Regions from separate parts of the Planococcus sp. S3-L1 genome, predicted to be linked through region 3. Evidence: riboswitches for the same ligand, from Rfam matches in the RefSeq annotation. Region 3 holds a riboswitch; each other region holds the start of a gene.
What was found. Region 3 has a riboswitch for cobalamin ahead of QMF37_RS09920 (acyl-CoA thioesterase). Riboswitches for the same ligand answer to the same signal wherever they lie in the genome.
Positions count from the first base shown of each region.

Region 1 (3,822 bases), on a different contig from region 3:
CGGTAAAAAGAACTGGTGCAAACAAGTAGGTGCTGTATTGAAAAAGCCGAGTGAATCGGGCTATAATGAGAAGGTTATTATTTGACGGGGAGGCGGAGAGACATGCAAAAGACAGTACAAATAAAACTGACAACGACGATCCGTCAGCCGGAAATGGAAGAACAAGTAATGGTATTGGAATCTCGAGGAACATTAACGGAGAAAAACCAGCTGCGCTATTTGCAGTATGCCGAGCAGCAAGATGACCTTGAAATTCGGACGATGGTTAAACTTCAAGAAAATGAAGCGGTGATTATGAGAAGCGGCGGCTTGCAGATGCGGCTCCCTTTTTTATTACATAAAGAACAAACCGGCAATCTGACAAATGAACAAGGATCGTTTATGTTGACGACGAAAGCGCATGAACTGTTGATCAGTGATACACGATTCAAGGTTCGATACGATATGGCATTAGGGTCAGAACATGTCGGTGAATACGAAATGGAAATACAATTTATGGAGGCTAAATAATGAATGCAGTAGAACAAGTTCAACACGCCATTAAAACAGCATTTGCGGAAGCAATCGAAAAAGCAGAGTTAACAACAGAATCAGTTGAAGTACAGTTGGAAACACCGAGAGATAAAACAAATGGCGATTATGCAACGAATATTGCGATGCAATTAACACGTTTGGCGAAAAAGCCACCTCGTGAAATTGCCGAAGCGATTGTAGCAAATCTTGATAAAGATGCAGCGAACATCCAAACAGTAGATATTGCTGGACCCGGATTTATCAACATTACAATCAAAAAAGATTATTTGCAGGACGTTGTCAAAACCGTACTAGAGCAAAAAGTAGATTACGGGCGTTCAACGGCAGGCGGCAATGAACGCATCCAAGTAGAGTTTGTTTCGGCTAATCCAACTGGAGACCTGCATTTAGGGCATGCGCGTGGCTCGTCAGTCGGCGATTCGCTATGCAACATTCTAGACTTGGCTGGATATGATGTATCTCGTGAATATTATATTAACGATGCCGGTAACCAAATTAACAATTTGGCTTTATCGATCGAAGCGCGTTATTTTGAGGCACTTGGCAAAGGCGACAGCATGCCAGAAGATGGCTACCGTGGCCAAGATATTAAAGACATCGCAGAAGCGCTGGTTCAAGAACATGGCGAAAAATTTGTCAGCATGACGCATGAAGAGCGTTTTGAAACATTCCGTCAACACGGGTTAAAAGTGGAATTGGCTAAACTGCAGCAAGATTTAGCAAACTTCCGCGTTGAGTTTGATGAATGGTACCCAGAATCATCCTTATACAAAAATGGTAAAATCGATGAAGCATTAGCTAAGCTCCGTGCAAATGGTCATGTCTTTGAAGAAGAAGGTGCTACTTGGTTCCGGTCAACAACATTTGGAGATGACAAAGATCGTGTCTTAATTAAAAATGATGGCACGTATACGTATTTAATGCCGGATATTGCCTACCATGAAGATAAATTGCAACGCGGTTTTGGCAAGCTGATCAACGTTTGGGGTGCTGACCACCACGGTTATATTCCACGGATGAAAGCGGCGATCGAAGCGCTTGGTTATGACCGTGATACACTTGAAGTGAGCATTATTCAGATGGTGCAATTGTACAAAGACGGCGAAAAAATGAAGATGAGTAAACGTACAGGAAAAGCGGTAACGATGCGCGAACTAGTCGAACTAGTTGGACTAGATGCCGTTCGTTATTTCTTCGCGATGCGTTCAGGCGATTCGCATATGGACTTTGATTTGGATTTGGCTGTTTCTCAGTCCAACGAAAACCCGGTTTATTACTCGCAATATGCGCATGCTCGTATTAGCTCAATCTTGCGTCAAGCAGAAGAACAAGGTTTACTAGCTTCAGAAGAGCATTTAAACTTGTTGACTTCTGAAAAAGAAATTGATGTGTTGAAAAAAATTGGGGATTTCCCACAAGTCATCGCAGATGCAGCGAAACAACGTGCACCTCACCGCATTACAACGTACATTCAAGAATTGGCGTCAAATTTCCATAGTTTCTACAATGCCAATAAAGTATTAGATGCAGCAAACGCCGAAATGACAAGTGCTCGTTTGGCATTGATCACGGCTGTGAAAACAACGTTAGCGAATGCACTCAAAACAGTCGGCGTTAGAGCTCCTGAAAAAATGTAAGCGAAAGCTAAACGGTTACGTGTATAATGAAACAGAATTCGAACTTTATAGCGATTCATAAAGGTGCTTATGTCTAAGAACATGAGTTAAAAGGGAAGCCGGTTCAACTCCGGCGCGGTCCCGCCACTGTATGTGAGAGGAATTTGCAATATGCCACTGAAGCAATGCTTTGGGAAGGTGCAAACACCAATGATCACAAGCCAGGAGACCTGCCTTTATGACAACACACCCATATGCCTGCGAGGAAAGGCTGGATGCGCATGCTTTTTTATGGCGTCCTTTCAATCCCTCGCAGAACTTTGCGGGGGATTTTGTTTTGTGTCAGTTTTAAGTAGTCCACAAATCAGCGTCCGCCTGCAGCGATTTTTATAACAAAAACATGACACTCTAGGGGGATTTTAATGATGAACAAGTTTTGGAAGTTTGGAGCAACAGCGGGATTAGCAGCCGTTTTACTAGCAGGATGTGGAGATGCGGCAACACCTGAAGAGGATGTCGAAACACCAGCAGAACCACCGGCAGAAGTAGCAGAAGTTGAATATCCGGTAACCATCATAGATGCAGTCGGAGATGAAATTGTTATTGAAGAAGAGCCAGAAGCTATTGTCTCGATGATTCCATCGAATACAGAAATTGCTTATGAATTAGGATTAGGCGAAAAAATGGTCGGCGTATCCGATTATGATAACTACCCAGAAGAAACAGCGGATGTTGAAAAAATTGGGGGACAAGAATTTAATGTAGAAAAAATTATTAGCCTTCAGCCAGACTTAGTGCTTGCACACGAATCGGGACTAGGTGTTGGAGATGCTGGATTGCAACAATTACGTGATGCAGGCCTTGACGTATTCGTCGTTCAAAATGCGGCTAGTTTTGAAGAAGTTTACGATTCAATTACAGAAATTGCACAAGCGACAGGAACGATGGAAGCAGCAGAAAAACTAGTTTCAGAAATGGAAGTCCAAGTGGCTGAAATCGAAGAACTGGCAGCAACAATTGAAGAACCCAAAACGGTCTTTTTAGAAGTCGGCAGCCAACCGGACATTTACACAACGGGAAGCGGCACATTCATGGATGAAATGTTGACATTGATTAATGCGGAAAACGTTGCTGGCGAATTAGAAGGATGGGTTATTATGGACCCAGAAGCAATCGTTGCAGCAAATCCGGATGTTATGATCACGACAGAAGGCGATTATGTTGAAGATGCAGTCGGTCAAATTAAAAAACGTGGCGGCTTTGCAGAAGTAACAGCTGTTAAAGAAGATGCCATCTACAGTTTAAATTCAGATATGCTCACTCGTTCAGGACCACGTTTAACTGCAGGACTAATGGAAATGGCACAGGCAGTTTATCCTGATGTTTTCAATGAGTAAACATCTAGTAGCATACAGCGTCTCTCTGCTGATTTTAGTAGGAGCCGTATTGCTCGGGGTGACCGTTGGAACGGTTTCTATTTCACCAGTTGTGCTGTGGAATCCGTCATCAGATGAAGCGGCGGCCAATATTTTATGGAATATTCGCATGCCTCGCGTAATTTTGGCAGGGCTTGTTGGAGCAGCGTTAGCGATTGCGGGTGCTGCGTTCCAAGGGCTTTTAAAAAATCCATTGGCCGATCCTTACACCCTGGGAGTGTCTTCCGGTGCCTCAG
Region 1 covers NZ_JASISN010000001.1:315,331-319,152, forward strand. The annotation lists gene QMF37_RS01555 (YwiB family protein) at 103-510, shown strand; gene argS (arginine--tRNA ligase) at 510-2,171, shown strand; cobalamin riboswitch at 2,216-2,402, shown strand; gene QMF37_RS01565 (ABC transporter substrate-binding protein) at 2,576-3,547, shown strand; gene QMF37_RS01570 (FecCD family ABC transporter permease) at 3,531-3,822, shown strand, end outside.
Region 1: it holds a riboswitch for cobalamin, as region 3 does, so the genes downstream of both, QMF37_RS01565 (ABC transporter substrate-binding protein) here and QMF37_RS09920 (acyl-CoA thioesterase) in region 3, are expected to answer to the same signal.

Region 2 (3,822 bases), on a different contig from region 3:
TCGACATTGGCATGGTTCAGTATTTCTTGTTGGAACGTTTTTTGACCTGCTGTATAAATTTCGGGCGAAGGACTGATTTCAAAAAACACTTGTTTTTTCGCTTCTACCCCTTCTATTTTTTCTTGTACTTCTTCAATTTGCTGCTGAATTGAGCTATTTAACGTATCCCCTTTGTCTTCAAGACCCATGACGGTCGAAATTTGTTCGATGTCGCCATACACATCTTCAAAAGATTGCGCTGATTCAATAACAAATACTTGGATACCTGCAGCTTCTAACTCTTCATAACCGGTTGGCGCACCTGTAGAATAACCGATGACGACATCTGGATCCATTTCAATGATGCGTTCTGCGTTAAAAACGACTGAATCTGAAATACGTTCAACTTCAGCTGCTTCTGCTGGATAATTATCATAATCAGTCGCGCCAATCACTTTTTCTCCTGCGCCAATGCCATACAAAATTTCAGTATTACTTGGAATAAGTGAGACAACTGTTTTAGGTACTTTTTCAAACGTCAACTCGTTGTCTAAATCATCTGTAACGGTATAGTTTGCTTGTTCCTCTCCTTTATTCGTTGGTTCTGCATCTGTTTTTTCTGTTGTTTCTGATTGACAAGCACCTAGAGTTAAAACAACTGCTCCGATAGCTACGTATTTGAACGAGGAAATTTTCATTGTTGATTGGTCACTTCTTTCTTTTTAGGTCTAGTTGGATAGGACTTGCTGACGAACGGGATTTCTTCCACTCCGTGATGCTGATTAACATAAACAGCCATCGTAAAAAGCACGTTGGCTAACAAATTGGCATAATCAAAGAGAATGTTCGGTATTTCTCTTTCTAAACTCACTTTGTGCAAGGCTCTTACTGATTTTTTCGCTTCACTGCGACAAACATGCAGGACGCATGCAGCGTGTGTTCCTTGCGGCAAAACAAAATTACCGATTTTATCCTTTGTGAAGTTTACATAATAATCATACATGTTACTTAGCTCAATCAAGTCTTCCTCATGAACGGCTATTTTACCGCGAACTGAGCCGTTCAAATGATAAGCCATAGGTTGTAAAATCTGCAGATCTCGTTGTATAGCTTCTATATCTTGTGTCAATGACAGGGCTTCTCCGATTCGGGTAGTTAACGAATCAGTCCTAATTTCAAAATCCACAGTAACTGCAGATTCCTGCATAAATGGATAACAAAGATAACGCATGTCTTTTTTCATCATTCCACCTCACTTCCGTTTGGTGAAGATCATGGCATTGAACGCTCTCTAAACAGCAAAAAGCCGCCCTCAAAAGAGGACGGCGGCATAGCTATTTAGAGACATACTTCAGCAGTCAAAATAGAAACGTTGCCGTATGATTCCCTTATCTTCCGAAGAGTAAAAATACGTTCAAAAAAAGGTAGGTCTCCTGGCTTGTGCATCGCTTTACTTTAAGAACCTTCCCGTTTAGTTGGTAACACTAAACAGTGGCATTTTCTTATTTCATACGCACTTACAGTTGCGGAAACAGCCCCGGAATCTAACCGGGTTCCCTGTTATGCTGACGAATCAGCACCTTTTTTCTGCATGATTATTCACTTGTTTCTAGTTTAGCATATGTCGTACGACAAAAGACATACTTATCGAACGATTATTGTTGATTGACCAGCAGTTTCACTTTAGGCAGTTCGGCAAAAACGATTCGTTTATGCCATCTTAAATAAAGAGCATGCTCTGGCGAAACGGGTATTTTTATCCCTCTTTTTAATTGGTAGGTGGGATAATGTTCTTCTGGAATTTGACTCGAAATACGGAGACTTCCGCCTCCGGTAAATGCGATGAACCCCGCTGAATACAAAGCAGCATGATTGGCACAAAGTAAGATGCCATTAAAAGCATCTAGCCGCTCTTCAGCTGAGCTGTCTTTCCAAGGCTTGGCATGCGTCGCTTTCAACACAGTGTCAATACCAATTCCACAAAGTGGACATTCTCCGTTCCAAAGCGGCAATAAACTATCTCTGAATTGTTCTTTACCTCTACGCATTTTCGTTTTGATTTGTAGTTCTGCTTCTGCAATCAAGCTGATTAATGGATCATGCTCTGTTTTTTTAATCACTTCCATTGACAACTCCAATTGTTCGACTTCCAAGGTGAAAATATTTAAGGCGCTAATTAGTTCTAAAAATTTCATCGCCAGTTCTTCATTGCATGGATACAAATAACCTGAATTGCCACTAGCATCTTCTTGAAATGCCGCGTATTTTACGGGCAGTAAAGGCTCTATGTCGCTAAAAAACGCCTTAATGGATAACGGATTGTCCAATTCGCGATAAACAGCCCGTGCGATAAATACCTCTTCAGTGCTGTCCTGCTGCTCGTCTGTACTTTTAGGTTTGGTTCCATGTTTACAATCTTCTCGTACATGACTAATAGCTACTAAAAATCCTTTTACATAATGAAAAACGATATCGCCTTTTTTTAACTCCTGCATTCGTTTCCAAGAGTGTGGAATCATCCCCGATTTATCAACCCTCGGTGACCAAAGAACCTCTGCGTTGCGTTCTTCTTGATAGGTCTCTCCTTGCATAACAATAAAACTATTCATGAATATCCTCCTAATAATAACATTGCTGAAATTCAATGACTCCTATGTAATAAATCAAGTTAGATAAAGAAAAACCTTTCCTTTTATTTTAACTCAAATCCAAAGCTTTTGTTGGGATTAAGAAAAGCATAAGCGCCGCAGCAAAAACAGCCACTATACACAGTGACTGTTTCATCATTTTTTCCGATTAAGATTTTACCAATTCACGTGCGTTTATTTCAGAATGAGCTGTCACACAATTTCTTCCATTATGCTTTGATTCATACATGGCATTATCGGCTTCACCAATCAATTCATCTAAGCTTTTGTCTCCTGTACTCATGCTGACACCCATTGACACTGTTAGTTTTCCTGCCGGTTGCAACTCTTCTCCGACAAACGGATAAAGCTCTATTTGTTTTCTAACAATTTCAGCAAGCATCAAAGCTTCACGTTGGTCTTGAGGGTTCGTAATGCAAAAAATAAATTCTTCTCCTCCATAACGAGCTACATGATCTTTGCTACGCGTATTGTCTTTCATTAATTGGCCAAGCGAACGAAGTACGGCATCTCCCTTTTGATGCCCATGTGTATCATTGTAAATTTTGAAATAATCCACATCCATCATAACAATGGCGAGTGGAATTTGTTGCACAATCAACGGCGCTAGTGTCTTTTTGAAAAAACGGATATTGGGCAACTGCGTCATCGGATCTTGATTTGAGTAATATTCCAGTTCTGTTCGCAGCAATAGTTGACGACTTTCTCCATTGGTGATTAAACCCATCGCCAATACCGCAACTCCAGCAAAAAACAACATGGCAATAATAATAGAAATAGTTGCTGGTGTAAATAAAAACATCCAGACTGATTTCAACATTTCGAAAATCAAAAAACCAGCCATCATTTTTTTGAGATTCAATAAATTGAAAAACTTATTTGATGATTTTTGATTGTGAAACAAGCTGCCAATAACGACTGGCAGTACAATCGTTTGCAAAATACCCAATACAACCGTCGGACCTTCGAAAGAGTACCGGAAGTATGCCGGGAATATAGCAGATAGCAGTCCAACTTTCCAACCAGCAATGTATGAAATAAAATAAAGTGGAACTTCACGCAAATCCAGTCTCATGCCCATATAAAAATACGGATTATACATGACGGAAAAGGTTAAAAAACTTATGAAGACAACACTTAATAGATATAAGAACTTTGATTCAGTCAAGTTTGGGAATAATAATTCTTTTGCTTT
Region 2 covers NZ_JASISN010000022.1:33,914-37,735, forward strand. The annotation lists gene QMF37_RS15650 (ABC transporter substrate-binding protein) at 1-677, opposite strand, end outside; gene QMF37_RS15655 (hypothetical protein) at 674-1,222, opposite strand; cobalamin riboswitch at 1,386-1,579, opposite strand; gene QMF37_RS15660 (HNH endonuclease) at 1,635-2,588, opposite strand; gene QMF37_RS15665 (GGDEF domain-containing protein) at 2,776-3,822, opposite strand, start outside.
Region 2: it holds a riboswitch for cobalamin, as region 3 does, so the genes downstream of both, QMF37_RS15655 (hypothetical protein) here and QMF37_RS09920 (acyl-CoA thioesterase) in region 3, are expected to answer to the same signal.

Region 3 (3,822 bases):
GCATCTTTGTCAGAGGCTTCTATTGCCAATATCGTTAAAGCAGCGGGGATTTCTCGAGGCAGCTTTTATCAATATTTTGAAGGAAAAGAAGATCTTTATTTTTACTTGCTGAATGGCTACACGGTTGAACAAAAACAAATTTTCAGAGCAATATTGCAGAAAAAAAATGGGGATCTATTTCAAGCTATTAGTGAATTTTACCGATTTGCTGTAAAAGAAGAAGAATTACTCGACTTTAAACGAAACGTCCTTTTGAACATGACAGAACAAGTGGAGACGAAATTTATCAAAATCGTTAATGAAGAAGAGTCTGCAGAAGAATTCCAAGCGATTAGCCTTTTGATCGATACGACCAAGTTAAACGTTTCCGGAAACAAAGAACTATACCATTTGCTTAAAATTATGATTTCGGTGACCGTTAGGAATTGGATTGAATACTTCGCTAAAAACTTAACGATTGATGAGTCTATTGCAAATTACGAATTGGAATTAAAGTTGTTGAGAACAGGGCTTTCCCGTGTCTGACAAGAACATTTTGTTTAATTTTACGGCTTAATGTGATAAGATGTACTTCATCGTTGCAGTAATGTAGCAGTAATGGAGTGATTAAAATGAGCAAAGCAAAAGCGAAACCGAAAAGTGGTACGGGTCAGGGAACTGGCAAAAAAGGATGGACTCGCTGGAAATCTGGCGCCAACAAAGCCAAGAGCTTTAAACCGTATACGAGCAAAAATACTAAAAAAGCGGACGAGCCGAAAACAGAAAAAGAACTAGCTTCTGAATGGGTCGATGCATAGATAGGAAAGTAGGGGGAGTTGCTCAACTGGCAGCTCTTTTTTATTTGATGTGAAATCGCAATGGATGATAAGAATTTTTGTCTCATGAGTGGTAAAATTAGTAAGAATGAATGAGTTATTTTCGCGTATTGGTAAATACTGAAAGTTTTTTCGAAAAAGTGTAAAATGAGTAATAGATAGTTTCCGAAACGAAAGGGGTGAAGGGATATGACGAATGGACCAACTTCGTTAGTAAGTATTCCAGAAAAAGAAAAAATGTATCAAGAAATCGTGAATTATTCCGACGAGACAACAATTATCCATTCAAATCAGAAGGTTTTATATATAAACAAATCAGGTGCTGAATTTTTTAAAGCGAAGCAAGAAGAAGTTGTAGGGGCAGATGTAGTAGGAGTTTTTACAGATGACTTTAAAGAATTAATCACGAAACGGATTCAAAAAGGAATGGAAGATCGAACGATTGGAGAATTAATGGAGACGACTGTTAGACGTTTTGACGGAACTTTAGCCGATGTAGAATTGTATTGTTACCCGGTTCAGTACGGAGAAACGATAGCAATCCAGTCTATTATGCGGGACATCACGCTTCAGAAAAAAATGTCGCATGACTTTTTGCAACTTAAAAACGAAATTTCGGCACCAATTGTTCCGATCATTGATGGACTAGCTGTACTACCACTTGTAGGATCAGTCGATGGGGACCGAAGTATGCGCCTGCTCGATGTTATCCCGCAGAAAGTTCAAGGAGAAAATTTGCACTGTCTCATTATTGATGTTTCGGGGATTTACAATATCGATAATGTGGTTGCAGAATTTCTATACAAAATTGATCAAATCATGCGCTTATTAGGTATTCAAATTATTTTTACAGGAATTCGACCAGAACTGGCATTAAAAGCTGTCGATGTGCGCATAGACTTTAGCAAATTAAAGACAATAGGCACAGTAAAACAAGCTTTAAAACAATATTTGTTAGCTAATTAAAACGAGTTTTTAAATAGTCTTGTTAAAAGTATGAAAGTGGTTTATAGTGTATAGATACAATATTTAGTGTTTTTTATCATATTAATAACTATATGTAGTAAAAATAGTGATGAAGGTGCCTGAGAAGGCTTAAAAGGGAATCCGATAATACCGGAGCTGTACCCGCAACTGTAAGTGCTGACGAGCTATCACAATCCACTGTCCAATGGACGGGAAGGAGATAGCAGAGGACGACGCACAAGCCAGGAGACCTGCCTTTGTTTTAAGTTTATGATCTTCTCCGGGAGTTGAGAAGGATAACGAAGATATTCTGCGTAAGCAGCTGGTTTTTTGCTGCCTTTATTCGCTATTCTGCGTTTTCCAACCCATCCTCCTTGAGAGGATGGGTTTTTTTGTTTTACATAGAAGGAGGAAATGCAATCATGACAGAACCATTAGCAGCAGGTGTAGCAAGAACCATTCAAACAAAGTTAGTGTTGCCACCTGATACGAATCATTTAGGAACGATATTCGGTGGAACCGTACTCGCGTATATTGATGAAATTGCCGCGATTACTGCCATGAGGCACAGCGGAAAAGCAGTCGTAACAGCTTCGATTGATACGGTAAATTTTTTATCTTCTGCTAAAGTAGGGGACATCTTCATCCTAGAAGGTGTTGTGATATCGACAGGTAGAACATCGATGGAAGTGTACGTTAAAGCTGAATGCCAACAAATTGAAACCGGCAATAGAAATTTGACGACGACAGCCATTTTGACAATGGTTGCAGTCGACGGTGACGGCAAACCGACGCCAGTCGTTGGTGTTATACCGGAAACTCCTGCTGAAAAAGAATTATTCAAAAGCGCACAAGAGCGGAAGCAACGACGCATGAAAGTAAACGAATTCGCAAAGGAGTTATGCTGATATGAATATGAAAACAGATACAACAGAAATGGACGCAGTAGAAAAAGCGCTCAAGCGAGCAACTGAGGTTTATGGACTAGATACGCGCGAGCTACTAGAGCGAGCAGCAAAACTCGCTGAACAAGCAAAAGGCGAGCAATCCTTACTTTATGCATTAAATCGTATCACCATGGACGAGCCAGACTGGACTTACGTAGCGGCAGAGTTGTATGTCAGTGATTTGTATAAGAAAGCCGCAAGCAGCCGCAATTATTCCGCTACTGAAAAATATGGTGACTTTTATAAGTTAATCAAAGTATTAACACAAGTCGGGATCTACTCAAAAGAGCTCTTAGCTTCTTATTCACAAGAGGAGATTACAGAAATAGGTCAAGAAATCGAGCCGAGTCGGGATTTGCTATTTAACTACATCGGTTTGTTTTTACTGGCAGATCGTTATTTGGCAAAAGACTATGAAGGGCAGTTGTTTGAACTCCCGCAAGAGCGCTTTTTAGTTATTGCCATGACGTTGATGCAAAATGAGCCGCAAGAGCGTCGATTAGAGCTTGTTAAAGAAGCGTATTGGGCGATGAGTCATTTGTATATGACCGTTGCGACTCCAACTTTATCGAATGCAGGTAAAAGTTTTGGGCAATTGTCTTCGTGCTTTATCGATACGGTAGACGATTCTTTAGACGGCATTTACTTAAACAACTGGGATATCGCGCGTCTTAGTAAAGATGGTGGGGGCATCGGCATTTATTACGGCAAAGTAAGAGCGTTAGGCTCAGACATTAAAAAATTCAAAGGCAATTCCTCAGGCGTTGTACCGTGGATTCGCTTGCTTAACGATACGGCGGTCAGTGTGGATCAATTAGGTCAGCGTCAAGGAGCTGTCGCGATTTACTTAGATGTCTTCCATAAAGACATTATGAATGGCTTCTTGGATTTGAAAACCAATAATGGCGATGAGCGCCGTAAAGCACATGATATTTTCACAGGTGTGTCACTTCCAGATTTGTTTATGGAGCGTTTGCAAGAAAAAGACGAAAACGGACGCAGTATTGGCGAGTGGCATACGTTTTGTCCGCACCAAGTTAAGCAAGTGATGGGTTGGAAAGACGCAAATGGCAATGCCTTAGGACTTGAAGATT
Region 3 covers NZ_JASISN010000008.1:110,194-114,015, reverse strand. The annotation lists gene QMF37_RS09935 (TetR/AcrR family transcriptional regulator) at 1-525, shown strand, start outside; gene QMF37_RS09930 (DUF3934 family protein) at 612-797, shown strand; gene QMF37_RS09925 (PAS domain S-box protein) at 1,005-1,781, shown strand; cobalamin riboswitch at 1,878-2,054, shown strand; gene QMF37_RS09920 (acyl-CoA thioesterase) at 2,204-2,689, shown strand; gene QMF37_RS09915 (ribonucleoside-diphosphate reductase subunit alpha) at 2,691-3,822, shown strand, end outside.